DNA from 4 places in the Blautia sp. AM42-2 genome. Region 1 is predicted to be linked to each of the others. Evidence: predicted binding sites of a transcription regulator. Region 1 holds the regulator's gene; each other region holds the start of a gene.

Region 1 (3,166 bases):
CATCGAAGGTACCGCCTCCAAGGTCGTATACCATGATCTTCTGCTCTTTCTCGTTATCCAGTCCGTATGCCAGAGCTGCTGCGGTAGGCTCGTTGATGATACGTTTTACATCAAGACCTGCGATTTTACCGGCATCTTTGGTTGCCTGACGCTGTGCGTCATTGAAGTAAGCCGGAACTGTGATAACTGCTTCTGTTACTTTCTCACCAAGGTAGTTCTCTGCATCACCTTTCAGTTTCTGAAGGATCATAGCGGAGATCTCCTGCGGAGAGTATTTCTTTCCTTCGATGTCTACTTTATAATCAGTACCCATCTCACGTTTGATGGAACGGATGGTTCTGTCTGCGTTTGTTACAGCCTGACGTTTTGCCGGCTCGCCGACCAGACGGTCACCTGTTTTTGTGAATGCTACGATAGATGGAGTTGTTCTTTCACCCTCTGCGTTTGCGATAACGGTTGGTTTTCCACCTTCCATAACGGCTACACAGCTGTTTGTTGTTCCTAAGTCAATACCAATAATTTTGCCCATTGTTGTTTCCTCCTCAATGAATTATGCTAAAAAATGGTTTAATTTCTATTTATTTATCTTCAAGGCTTAGTTAGCCACCTTGACCATACTGTGACGGACTACGGAACCTTTGTACATGTAGCCCTTCATGAACTCTTCTACGACGATGTTCTCGCCGGCTTCCTCATCCTCCACATGCATCACTGCGTTGTGCAGATTCGGATCGAATTCCTTTCCAACGGCCTCGATCACGGTTACACCGAGTTCATCGAGTGCTGTGGTAAACTGTTTGTATACTTTATTCATGCCGTCTGCGAACGGATCTTCCTCCGGGTTTTCCACCGTTGCAAGTCCGCGCTCGAAGCTGTCAACAACCGGAAGAATCTTCTCGATGATGTCTTTTGCTCCAATGGCATACATATTTGCTTTTTCTTTTTCGGTGCGTTTGCGGAAGTTATCGAACTCTGCCATCTGACGGGTCAGGCGGTCAGTCAGCTCTTCGATTTTCTCATCTTTTTTATCTTTTTTCTTTTTGAAGAACTTTCGTTCTTTGCCATCCTCAGCAGTTTCTTCTGCAGCTTCCGCTTCTTTTGCCTCTGCTGCTTTCTTTGCTTCTTCCTGCTCCGCAGCCGGTTCGGTTTCCGGCAGATCGTTCTCTGCTCCGGTTTCTTTTTCCATCTCGCGTGTAGGTTCTTCCATGGTTTCCTCTTTCTTTCTATTTTCTTCGCTCACTGATCATTCCACCTTTCTACTCACCTGTGTCCGGCTTTTTGAAGACGGCGTCCAGTTGAACTTTTAATGTTTTCAGGTTATCTACCACATTTTCGTAATCCATCCGCTTTGGTCCCACGATACCGATTGTTCCGCGCATACCGTTTCCCATATCGTATGTGGTGGTGACCACGCTGCAGTCCCGTAAGGGTTCCATCGAAGATTCATTTCCGATGTATACCTGAATACCGGTATTTTCCTCTCCGTCCTGCTCCTCGGCAGCTCCTTTGATCATATCGACCAGTTTCTGCCGTTCCTCGAATGTGGAGATCAGCTGGCTGGCTTTGCTGCTGTCGGAAAGCTCAGGGTACTTGAAAATGTTGGTTGCGCCGCTGGTGTACACCGGCACATCTTCTTCACTGACTGCGATGGCTTCCGCTACGGTATCGACCACTTTGCTGATGATGCCGGAGTGGATGCCTGCCTGCTCTTTCATCTTCTTGATCATGCCAAGATTGATTTCTTCAATGGTCAGGCCATTGAGCTGTGTGTTCAGAAGCAGGTTCAGCTTTAATATCTGTTCATCGTTGATGGTCTCGTCGAGGTCGATCATCTGGTTTTTCACCAGGTTGCCTTCTACGACGATGACGGCCAGGAGCTGCTCTTCATTGACTTTTGAGAGCTGGATGAATTTCACTTTATTTCTGTGATATTCCGGTCCTGTAATCAACGTTGCATAGTTGGTAGATGAAGCGAGGACTTTGACAACCTGCTGCAGAACTTTTTCCATTCGGTCTGTTTTTTCAATGACCATGTTTTTGATGTCTGCAACTTCCTGTTCTTTTTCCCGCATCAGCTCATCTACATAGAGGCGGTAGCCTTTATCGGAAGGAATGCGTCCTGCGGAAGTGTGGGGCTGTAAGATGTAACCCATCTCTTCCAGATCGGACATTTCATTCCGGATTGTGGCGGAGCTTAAATTCAAATCCGTGTATTTGGAAATCGTTCTTGAGCCGACCGGCTCGCCCGTTTCCAGATACGTCTGGATGATCGCTTTTAATATTTTTCTTTTTCTTTCATCCAATTCTGTATCCACTAAGATAAGCTCCTTCCTGTTGTATAGTCCTGTTAGCACTCGTTTCAGTGGAGTGCTAACATCTATGCTCTTAAGATAGCACTCTGCCTTTTGTTTGTCAACACCTTTTCCCGGTTTTTCTATGAAGAAATTGTGAAAAAAGTATAAACCGTTTTCTTTCTGAAAAGGAATCTGACTTTTCTTTTTTATTGCATTCTACTGTTTCAAAGGCGCTATAGCCGTATGGTAGGATTCTGCCATTTTGATACGACCATTTAGTAGCATTTTTCTCAGAGGTGATGAATCATGAAATATCAGAGACTGGAGGATCTGCGCACGGACCACGATCTGACGATCCGCCAGGTTGCCGACTATCTCGGCTGCAACCGCGATGTGTATACCCGATATGAAAAAGGCGTCCGGCAGCTGCCGATCTCCATTGCCATCCGTCTGGCGGAGCTGTATCAGGTCAGTCTGGATTATCTGGTCGGCATCAGCGATGAGAAGCGGCCGTATAGATCCTGACTTTCCGGTGTCTCCGCCGCAGCAAAAGCAGGAGGACAGTTTTTCTTTTCCCTGTCCTCCCTGTTTTGCTTTTTCGTTTACAGATTCTGCAGATATTCCATCATCCGCGTTTCGCTGAGTTTCCATCCGTCCGGCTCCCCGCAGAGATACAGCGTAAAATGCCCGCACGGGACTCCGTTTTCCAGGTGGATGCCGGTATACAGTTCTACAATGAGGAGTTCTTCTGCTTTTTCTTCATATATATTAGTAATCTGATAGATGCGCTCTCCCTTTTCGTCCACCGGCCATTCTTTCTTCAGCACATCCCTCAGACGGCTCTCCTGCCCCTGCGCTTCGCATTCTTCTTC
Region 2 (3,166 bases), on a different contig from region 1:
TTTCATCTGGCCGTCTCTTACGAGGAAGCACGCTGCTGCGAGGGCTGCGAGGCCGCTTCCTACGAGGTATGCGCTCTTCTCATCGACGCCTTCCGGTTTTTCCGGTCTTGCGAAGGCTTCGTAGTTTCCGTTGGTGTAATAAATGCCTTTGCTGTTTTTCTTATCTTTTCCGCGCTCGGTGTTGCGGTAATCATTCTTTGGTTCTGATGTTACAGTGGTTGTCTCCGCTGCTTTTTTTGCTTCACTCTTGTTTTTTGCCCGCAGCACTGCTGCTCCAGCTCCGATGACTGCTGCTGATGCGATTCCGAATTTTAATCCTTTTTTTGACATAGACGTTCATCCTTTCTTTTCTAAATACGACTGCCGGAATGTTTTTTCGAATTTCCGGTTCGTATAGGTTATGCTGCTTTCTTTGTTTTACAAGTTTCTATTTGTGTTGCCATTGTCTGTTGACAATTTGAATCTTACTTCATTTTTCCCCGCTTTTCCATTTACAAAACAAGGCGGATGATTAAATTTTTATCATCCGCCCTGTTTTGTAAAGTGTAACTATATTTTATTTCTTTTTTCAAAATTTCGGATGGAATTGACGACATTTCCTTCCATCGTGCGGTGCATTTTTTCCGCAATCATATGGTAATCCCCTTTCATTCCGTCTTTGATCCAGTCGAGCATGACACCGGTAAAGCTATACTTATAGAAATCTGCGATAAAACTCTGATCCGCCTCGGAGATGCCGGTTCCCTTTGCTTTTTCCTGTACGACACCGTACAGCAGATCGTGCGTCAGATGAAAGAGATATGTTTCGATCTGCTCCCGGCTTACAGAGTGATAGACATTCATAATAAATGGTTTATTCTCGAGCACTGCCTCAAAAATCTGCTGCAGGCCTTCCTGCCATGTCTCATACGTTTTCTTCCCCTGCAGCGCCTGCGTCGCATCCTCCAGGCACGACCATTCGACAAGATCGTAGATATCCTTAAAATGATAATAAAACGCCATCCGGCTGATGCCGCAGTCTGTCGTCAGATCGTTGATCGTAATTTTGTCCAGCGGCTTTTTCAAAAGCAGCTTTTTTAATGACGCTTCCAGCGCCGCCTTTGTCGCATTTGTCATGTATTTCCTCCATTTTTCTTTTATGTACCCTCGGAATCTTTCTGTTCGAAACGCTTCTATGCTTTTTCATTGTAGCATATCCATTCTCCAGAAACAACTGCGCAGCCCTTCTGATCAGACTTTACAAAAAGTTTAGAAAGTACCGTAATACCAGTAAATTCAATACTTTCCGTCGTTCTGTTAGCACTCTTTTTTCTCGAGTGCTAATTTTCCCTTGACTTTTCCCTGTGCCAGTATTACTATAACTATCAGAGCAGTAAAAAAGCTGCAGACATCTAAAAAAGCATGATATTCCCGCTTTGCTGGATCAAAATATTTTTATAAGAAAAGGAGTGTGTTTCTCATGAGTGCGAAACATGGAAATCTTTCAATCAACAGCGACAATATTTTCCCGATTATCAAAAAATGGATGTATTCCGACCACGATATCTTTGTCCGTGAGCTCGTTTCCAACGGCTGCGATGCCATCACCAAACTAAAAAAACTCGACGGCATGGGCGAATATACTCTGCCGGATGACTACAAAGCAGCCATTCAGGTGATTGTAAACCCGGATGAGAAAACCTTAAAATTCATCGATAACGGTATCGGTATGACCGCAGACGAAGTCGAAGAATATATTACCCAGATCGCCTTCTCCGGCGCTACCGAATTTCTGGAGAAATACAAAGACAAAACGAATTCAGATCAGATGATCGGCCACTTCGGTCTTGGTTTCTACTCTGCTTTCATGGTAGCAGATGAAGTTCACATCGATTCTCTTTCCTATAAAGAAGGATCCACCCCGGTACACTGGACCTGTGACGGAAGCACCGAGTACGATATGTCCGAGGGCAGCAAGACAACTGTTGGTACCGAAATCACTCTGTTCCTGAACGAGGACTGCCTGGAATTCGCAAACGAATACCGTGTCCGCGAAGTTCTGGAAAAATACTGCTCCTTCATGCCGGTTGAAATTTTCCTGTCCAAAGCAAATGCGCCGCAGGAATACGAGACCATCGATGAAAGCGAATTAAAAGACGACGACGTTGTCGTAGAGCACATCCACGAGGACGCAAAATACGAAGAGAAAGAAAAAGAAGACGGAACGAAAGAGCAGGTTGAAGTTTCCCCGGCCAAAGAGAAAGTAAAAATCAACAAACGCCCGGTTTCCATCAGTGATATCCACCCGCTGTGGACCAAACATCCAAACGAGTGCAGCGATGAGGATTATAAAGAATTCTACCGCAAAGTCTTCAACGACTACCGCGAGCCGCTGTTCTGGATCCACCTGAACATGGACTATCCGTTCAACCTCAAAGGTATCCTCTACTTCCCGCGTATCAACACCGAGTACGATTCCATCGAGGGAACCATCAAGCTGTACAACAACCAGGTATTTATTGCCGACAACATCAAAGAAGTCATTCCGGAATATCTGATGCTCTTAAAAGGCGTCATCGACTGCCCGGATCTGCCGCTGAACGTATCCCGAAGCGCACTGCAGAACGACGGATTTGTCAAGAAGATCTCCGAGTACATCTCCAAGAAATTCGCTGACAAGCTCTCCGGCATGTGCAAAACCGACCGTGAGAATTACGAAAAATACTGGGATGATATCAACCCATTCATCAAATACGGATGCATCAAGGACGAGAAATTCTCCAAGAAGATGATGGACTATATTCTGTTCAAGAACATCGACGGAAAATATCTGACTCTTGAGGACTGCATCAACGAGAATAAGAAAGAAGAAGCTCCTGCAGAGAACACCGAGGAGAAGGCTGAAACTACGGAGAATACCGAAAATACGGAAAACGCTGACGAGAAGAAAGAGCCGGAAAAAACGACTGTTTACTACGTCACCGACGAAGTTCAGCAGAGCCAGTACATCAACATGTTCCGCAGCCAGGGCATGGATGCTGTCATCCTGAAACACAACATCGACTCCGCTTTCATCACCCATGCAGAGCGTTACAACGAGCATGTAACCTTCCAGCGCATCGATGCAGATCTGACCAACGATATGAAAGACGAGTCCGGTGAGGATCTGACCGATGCTACAAATACT
Region 3 (3,166 bases), on a different contig from region 1:
AAACACCATGAAAACCGCAGACCTCCCATTCGGCAAAGCCCTGTACGCCGCATTCCTCTACGGAACCTTCCAGCTTGCCAATGTCGCAGTCTTCGTCCAGCATGCCAAGTCCTTCGAAGAACCGCAGGCAAAATCAGACGCACCCAGATCCTCGCCGTCCTCGCTTGCTGCATCGCAGACTTCCTCATCGCCCAGCTCGGCCTGCTGACGCTGATCCAGAAAGCGTACAGCATTCTCGCCTACCTTGCAATCCCGGTCATTCTCGTGCCGTATGTGGTGCATATGATTGCGACGAGGTTTGATACGAAATGAAATATGCTGCCTGTTATGCATCATAGAGTAAAAAGAAATTGCGGAGTCCTGCAAAGAAAAGGGCTTCGCAATTTTTGTGTTTACAGGAAGGTTTGACTTAAAATGCAGGATAGGCAAAAACGAAAAATTACGCTAAAATAAACATACAAGTATTCTGAATAAAACAGAAGAAAAATCAGGGGGGATCTGATATGGAGGAGCGGAAAAGACAACGGGAAAGAAAATCAGCGGCATACTGGCTGAGCAAATGTTCTGTTTTGTATCCGATAGGCATCTTGTATGTGATGTATGTAAAACAGGTTGAAGTACATATTACAGAACTGTCAGTTCATGTTTCGGCGGGGACAATGCTTTTTGCCTATGCGCTGTGCCTGATTTTGTGGCTGGCATCACCCATTCGAAGCTATTGTGCAGATGGAACTGGAAATGAGATTTTGTTCCATGCGTTTCTGCCGAATATACTGATGCTGTTTTTGTTTGCTCAGTATTCACTGAAAATTGTGTTGTTTCTTGCTGCGCTGGATGGGATGTTTCTTATTACGGTTCTAAGAGATTTGCATAGAAAAAAAGGAAAATACTCTCCGAAAAAATCCTGGAGATTAAAAAGAAGTGACATAAATACATTTCTGTTTGTTTCGGTATGCGTGTGTATGGTGCCGACGTGTATGATGATATATCAGAAGTTTGAATCTCCGTCCGAAGCGGCAGAACTTTACGAACGAGAAAAGAACTATAACCTTGTTCAGAATCAGGAGACCATTTTTGGGGAAAATAAAGAATTTCTGCTGAGCTTAAAAGAGAGCGAGTGGAGTCAGAAAACGCTGAAAGAAAGAACAAGTGATGCACAGAGGATGATTCAGATTGAAACAAAACGGCTTGGAATTCCCGAAATTCCGCTGCAGATGAAAGAGATAGAGTCATTGAATTGCATTGCGCTGTATACAAACGCAAACGAACAGAAAGAAATCTGGTACGATCCAGGGTATTTAAGCTCACAGACGGCAGAAGAATTTTTTACAACGATTTGTGAAGAATGTTATCATGGAATGGAACATTATCTGATCGAGCATATGGACTGGAGTTCGGAAATTGCAAATACGGTTTATTTTGATGAAATGAGGAAGTGGAAGATCAATATAGATCATTACGTATCTGGAGATAAAGAGGGCGAATCCTTTGAAGCATATCATTCGCAGCCACTGGAAGCCTCTGCAAAAAAGTATGCCAGTTCGGAAACGGAAGCACTGATTCATTTTATTGCTGTGTATGGCAATAAATAATTTCTTTTTGACGGAACCCAACACAAAGCGTGGTCCGAGAAAAATAAAAAAATTAGCACTCTCCTCTTGACAGTGCTAACAACTAGTGTTATAGTACGACTAGAACAAAGAAAGAAAAGAAAATTCACATCAACGCTCTTTTTGTTCGGAGCGAATGTTAGCACCCAAATAGATAAGGAGGAAGCCGATTATGAATATCAGTAAATTCACACAAAAATCGCTGCAGGCTGTACAGGACCTGGAAAAGACCGCATACGATTTCGGCAACCAGGAAATAGAGCAGGAGCATCTGTTGTATAACCTCCTGCATCAGGACGACAGCCTGATTCTGAAAATGATCGAAAAGATGGAAATCAACAAAGATCATTTTCTAAACCGTGTCGAGACGGCGCTGAATGACCGCGTCAAAGTATCCGGCGGTCAGCCGTATATCGGTCAGTATCTGAATAAAGCATTGATAAATGCTGAGGATGAGGCGAAAGCCATGGGAGACGAGTATGTTTCCGTAGAACACCTCTTCCTGGCAATGCTGAAAAACCCAAGCCCGTCCATGAAAAAACTGTTTCAGGAGTACGGCATCACAAGAGAACGTTTCCTGCAGGCATTAAGCACCGTGCGCGGAAACCAGAGAGTTACCACCGACAACCCGGAGGCAACATATGACACCCTGGAAAAATATGGCCAGGATATCGTAGAAAAAGCCAGAAACCAGAAAATGGACCCGGTTATCGGCCGTGATACCGAAATTCGGAACGTTGTCCGTATCCTGTCCCGTAAGACAAAAAACAATCCGGTTCTGATCGGTGAGCCTGGTGTTGGTAAAACCGCAGTCGTAGAAGGCCTGGCCCAGCGAATCGCCAACGGCGATGTACCGGAGAGCCTGAAAGATAAAACCATTTTCTCCCTCGATATGGGAGCCCTGGTAGCCGGAGCAAAATACCGCGGCGAATTCGAGGAGCGTCTGAAAGCCGTTCTGGAGGAAGTCAGAAAGAGCGACGGAAAAATCATTCTGTTCATCGATGAGCTGCACCTGATCGTCGGCGCCGGAAAGACCGACGGCGCGATGGATGCCGGAAACATGCTGAAACCTATGTTGGCACGAGGCGAACTGCACTGCATCGGTGCCACAACGCTGGATGAGTACCGCCAGTACATCGAAAAAGATGCCGCCCTGGAGCGCCGTTTCCAGCCGGTTCAGGTTGATGAGCCGACCGTAGAGGATACGATTTCCATCCTGCGTGGCTTAAAAGAGCGTTACGAAGTTTACCACGGCGTAAAAATCACTGACGGTGCCCTCGTTGCAGCCGCAACCCTTTCGAACCGTTACATCAGCGACCGTTTCCTGCCGGATAAAGCAATCGACCTGGTCGACGAGGCATGCGCTCTGATCAAAACAGAGCTGGATTCCATGCCGGCCGAGCTGGATGAGCAGCGCCGTAAGATTCTGCAGATGCAGATCGAGGAAGCCGCACTGAAAAAAGAGACCGACAATCTGAGCCGCGAGCGTCTGGAAACACTGCAGAAAGAGCTGGCTGAGTTAAAGGATACCTTCAATTCTGCAAAGGCACAATGGG
Region 4 (3,166 bases), on a different contig from region 1:
ATTCTACCGTAATTGACTCATTCTCATCAGAAATGATCCAGTGTAATTGTGCTAATGGTAATTGCTCGCTAAAAGGAGTATTAACAATATTAATTCGTTCAAGAAGCTCGCGAACTTCAACTAAAGAAGAACACTGACTTAAAATCCACGGAATAAATTCAAACTGTGCAATATTTTCCACATCTGGCTTAATCGCGGCATAAACAGCATTTCCGACAAAATTCAGTCCTGCCATTGCCACTCCTTTTTCATTCATAGCATCATAATACAAAGGATAATCCTCTGCAACATGAGCCATTCCAATAATTGCATAATGATTTTTCATATCGCCAACATGGCGAAAATTAAACGCATAATTACGTGGTGTAATTACTATCTGATCACCATAAGAGAATTCATAATCGAGGGTTCGTCCAAAGTAAAAATCTTTTGTTTTATAAGTCGCTGCTGTACACATGATCGTTTATCCTCCTAAATAGATTGAAATATGTCAATGAGTTTTTTTCTTAAACCATAGTATAGCACAATCTTTTATTTTGTTCCAACTTCATACATGATCATAACATGTAAACTTTAAACTATTTTCCTAGATTATTTCTCCATCAGTTTTTCAAACCAGGTATCCATAGCTAGGATGAATTGACCTACGTCTGGCAATTCTTGCAGCATTTCGTTTAGGGTTTTGTGCTTCACATATTTCTGCACATACACCCAACAGACAACGCTACTGGCTTCTGATACAATGTCAGCTATGGTTTTGCGCATAAGCTCTTCAAATTCAGCAATTTCTTCTTTCGGAACAACATCATATGTGGTGACAGTATGGAGCCTCTCTATCTGGATGGACAGATCATCTGGATTCATAAACAAGAAACTCTTGAAGAAGGAGAAATCGGTGTCTTTTTCCTCGATGGTGATGCTTATGTAAAGAAATATCATCAATCTGATTCCGGTATCCAACTTATTTCTCTAAATAAAAAATATGCTCCTATCCAAGTCACTTCCGGCTCCACCTTAAAAACTTTTGGAAAAGTAGTTGGCTAATTTTAAAAGGCTGATGCATTAACAGTAAACTTGCAGGGCGTCTTTTTTCACCATTTTGCATGGCTTATAGCGTTCACAAAACACATTCACAAGTTTCACAACATTCACAAAATCTTCACAAAAAATTAGCACTCACCTCTTGACAGTGCTAATAATGCGTGTTATATTACAGATAGAACAAAGGAAGAGAGATAAAAGAAAAGGTATTCCAGATGTTCGAAGAACTAGAAATGATAATACAGCAGACTGGATCGTGAAGATCTAGGGAGCTTTTGAAAGGAGATATGACTTATGTTAATGCCTAGTATTTTTGGAGAAAACTTATTTGATGATTTCTTTACACCATTCTATTATGATGACAAAGATGAGAAGAAAGCGGAAAAGAAGCTGTACGGAAGAAGAGCACAGAATCTCCTGAAGACAGATATTAAGGAAAAACCGGAAGGTTATGAACTGATTGTTGATGTTCCTGGCTTCAAGAAAGATGAAGTCAAAGTTGCATTGAAAGATGGTTACTTAACTGTCAGTGCAGCAAAAGGTCTGGATGAAGACGATGAAGATAAGAAGGGACACTACATCAGACGTGAACGTTACGCAGGAGCCTGCGAGCGAAGCTTTTATGTAGGCGAAGAAGTGACTCAGGAAGACATTAAAGGTGAATACAAACATGGAATCCTGAAACTGTTTGTTCCGAAGAAAGAAGCAAAACCAGTTTCCAATGATCCGAAATATATAACCATTGAATGATAATGATAACATCTGATTGATAAAAAGCTCGTGGTGTTGCCCGAAGATTTCGGGCAGTACCCTTTAAATATAATTGTAAGTAACAGTCGAAAGACTTGAATATAGATTTGTTTGTCATGAAAAGGAGAGATGACTTATGTTAATGCCTAGTATTTTTGGAGAAAACTTATTTGATGATGATTGGATGAACTTCCCGTTTAACGATGAGTTTTGGGGCAAGAAGAATCCGCTTTATGGTAAACATGCGCAGAACATGATGAAAACGGATATCCGTGAAACAGACGGTAGCTATGAACTGGATGTCGATCTTCCGGGATTTAAGAAAGACGAGATTCAGGTACAGCTGAAAGATGGTTATCTGGTACTTTCTGCTGCAAAGGGACTGGATAAAGATGAAAAAGATAAAGAAGGTAATTATATCAGGCGTGAACGCTATGCGGGCAGCATGTGCCGAAGCTTTTATGTAGGCGATGCAGTAAGCGAAGAAGACATTCATGCAAAATATGAAGATGGTATTCTGAAACTGTCCGTGCCAAAGAAAGCACCTGAGAAAATAGAAAAAGATGGTTATATTGCCATTGAAGGTTAAGGAAATCTCCTTATAGTCGGGGCTGTCGCATCAATGATTAGGAAATCATAGGTGCGGCAGCATCTTTTTGCCGTTTTTAAGGCGAAATATTCTCTCCTTTCATTCTGTTTCTACAAGAAGGCGAACTTTAATAAACCTTTTCTGGAAAAAGGTTCGTTTTCAGGATTTACTTTTGACCTGTCAAAATCAGGCGGTTTGTTTGAGTGGAAATAAATGCCGCCCTGTCCTTCCTGCCTGAATCTTATGATGAAGCTTGTTTATGTTATACCCGATCGCCAGCAAGATACTCTGGGCGGTTACATTTGCTTTCCTTCGATATAAATATCGCCTGAATTCCATATACAAAAGTTCTCCTGCTAATATTCATGCCGTCAAAAATTCCATCCATCTTACCGCCTCTGAAAATGGAGAATTTATGGAAAAACCGGAACCGGACGAGTGAACGGGCAGGATATAAATGGCTGGTTTATAGGTTTTATAGAAAGCCAAAATAATACATACTTTTTCTCCACAAATATTCAAAGCGAACAACGTGCAACTGGTAGTAAAGCATCAGATGGTGCTTTATCTACTCGTATTGATTCGTCACATAAATATAAGCATCTTCCAACGTTGCAGGAATTGACATACACTCCAATTCTGGCTGTATTTCAGAAATCACTCTTAACTGCAATCCCCCCTCAACATACTGTTTAGATGTAATACGATACTTCTGTTCCACTTCTCTTGCTTTTCTCTCATCAGGTACTTTGCAAATCCAGATTTTCCCCTGTGCTTCTTCTGTCA

The links. The regulator HrcA, encoded in region 1, represses chaperone genes, less so after heat shock. The targets are predictions, from matches to a motif close to TGTTAGCACTCNNNNNNNNNGAGTGCTAACA.
Region 2: a site for HrcA is predicted at 1,295-1,325, ahead of htpG (molecular chaperone HtpG). Genes of this name have one in related genera too.
Region 3: a site for HrcA is predicted at 1,643-1,673, ahead of clpB (ATP-dependent chaperone ClpB). Genes of this name have one in related genera too.
Region 4: a site for HrcA is predicted at 1,168-1,198, ahead of DW915_RS12115 (Hsp20/alpha crystallin family protein). Genes of this name have one in related genera too.

What each region holds. Positions count from the first base shown of each region.
Region 1 is NZ_QUIM01000003.1:159,191-162,356, reverse strand. It holds gene dnaK (molecular chaperone DnaK) at 1-529, opposite strand, end outside; gene grpE (nucleotide exchange factor GrpE) at 596-1,240, opposite strand; gene hrcA (heat-inducible transcriptional repressor HrcA) at 1,257-2,315, opposite strand; gene DW915_RS06070 (helix-turn-helix domain-containing protein) at 2,601-2,819, shown strand; gene DW915_RS06065 (hypothetical protein) at 2,897-3,166, opposite strand, start outside.
Region 2 is NZ_QUIM01000014.1:43,546-46,711, reverse strand. It holds gene DW915_RS13425 (oleate hydratase) at 1-330, opposite strand, end outside; gene DW915_RS13420 (TetR-like C-terminal domain-containing protein) at 550-1,116, opposite strand; gene htpG (molecular chaperone HtpG) at 1,460-3,166, shown strand, end outside.
Region 3 is NZ_QUIM01000005.1:194,098-197,263, forward strand. It holds gene DW915_RS08330 (hypothetical protein) at 1-103, opposite strand, end outside; gene DW915_RS15970 (hypothetical protein) at 504-1,592, shown strand; gene clpB (ATP-dependent chaperone ClpB) at 1,783-3,166, shown strand, end outside.
Region 4 is NZ_QUIM01000011.1:51,454-54,619, reverse strand. It holds gene bsh (choloylglycine hydrolase) at 1-457, opposite strand, end outside; partial or broken gene DW915_RS12125 (hypothetical protein) at 592-816, opposite strand; gene DW915_RS16580 (S24 family peptidase) at 823-1,044, shown strand; gene DW915_RS12115 (Hsp20/alpha crystallin family protein) at 1,336-1,791, shown strand; gene DW915_RS12110 (Hsp20/alpha crystallin family protein) at 1,928-2,380, shown strand; partial or broken gene DW915_RS16475 (hypothetical protein) at 2,819-2,875, shown strand; gene DW915_RS12100 (ABC transporter ATP-binding protein) at 2,949-3,166, opposite strand, start outside.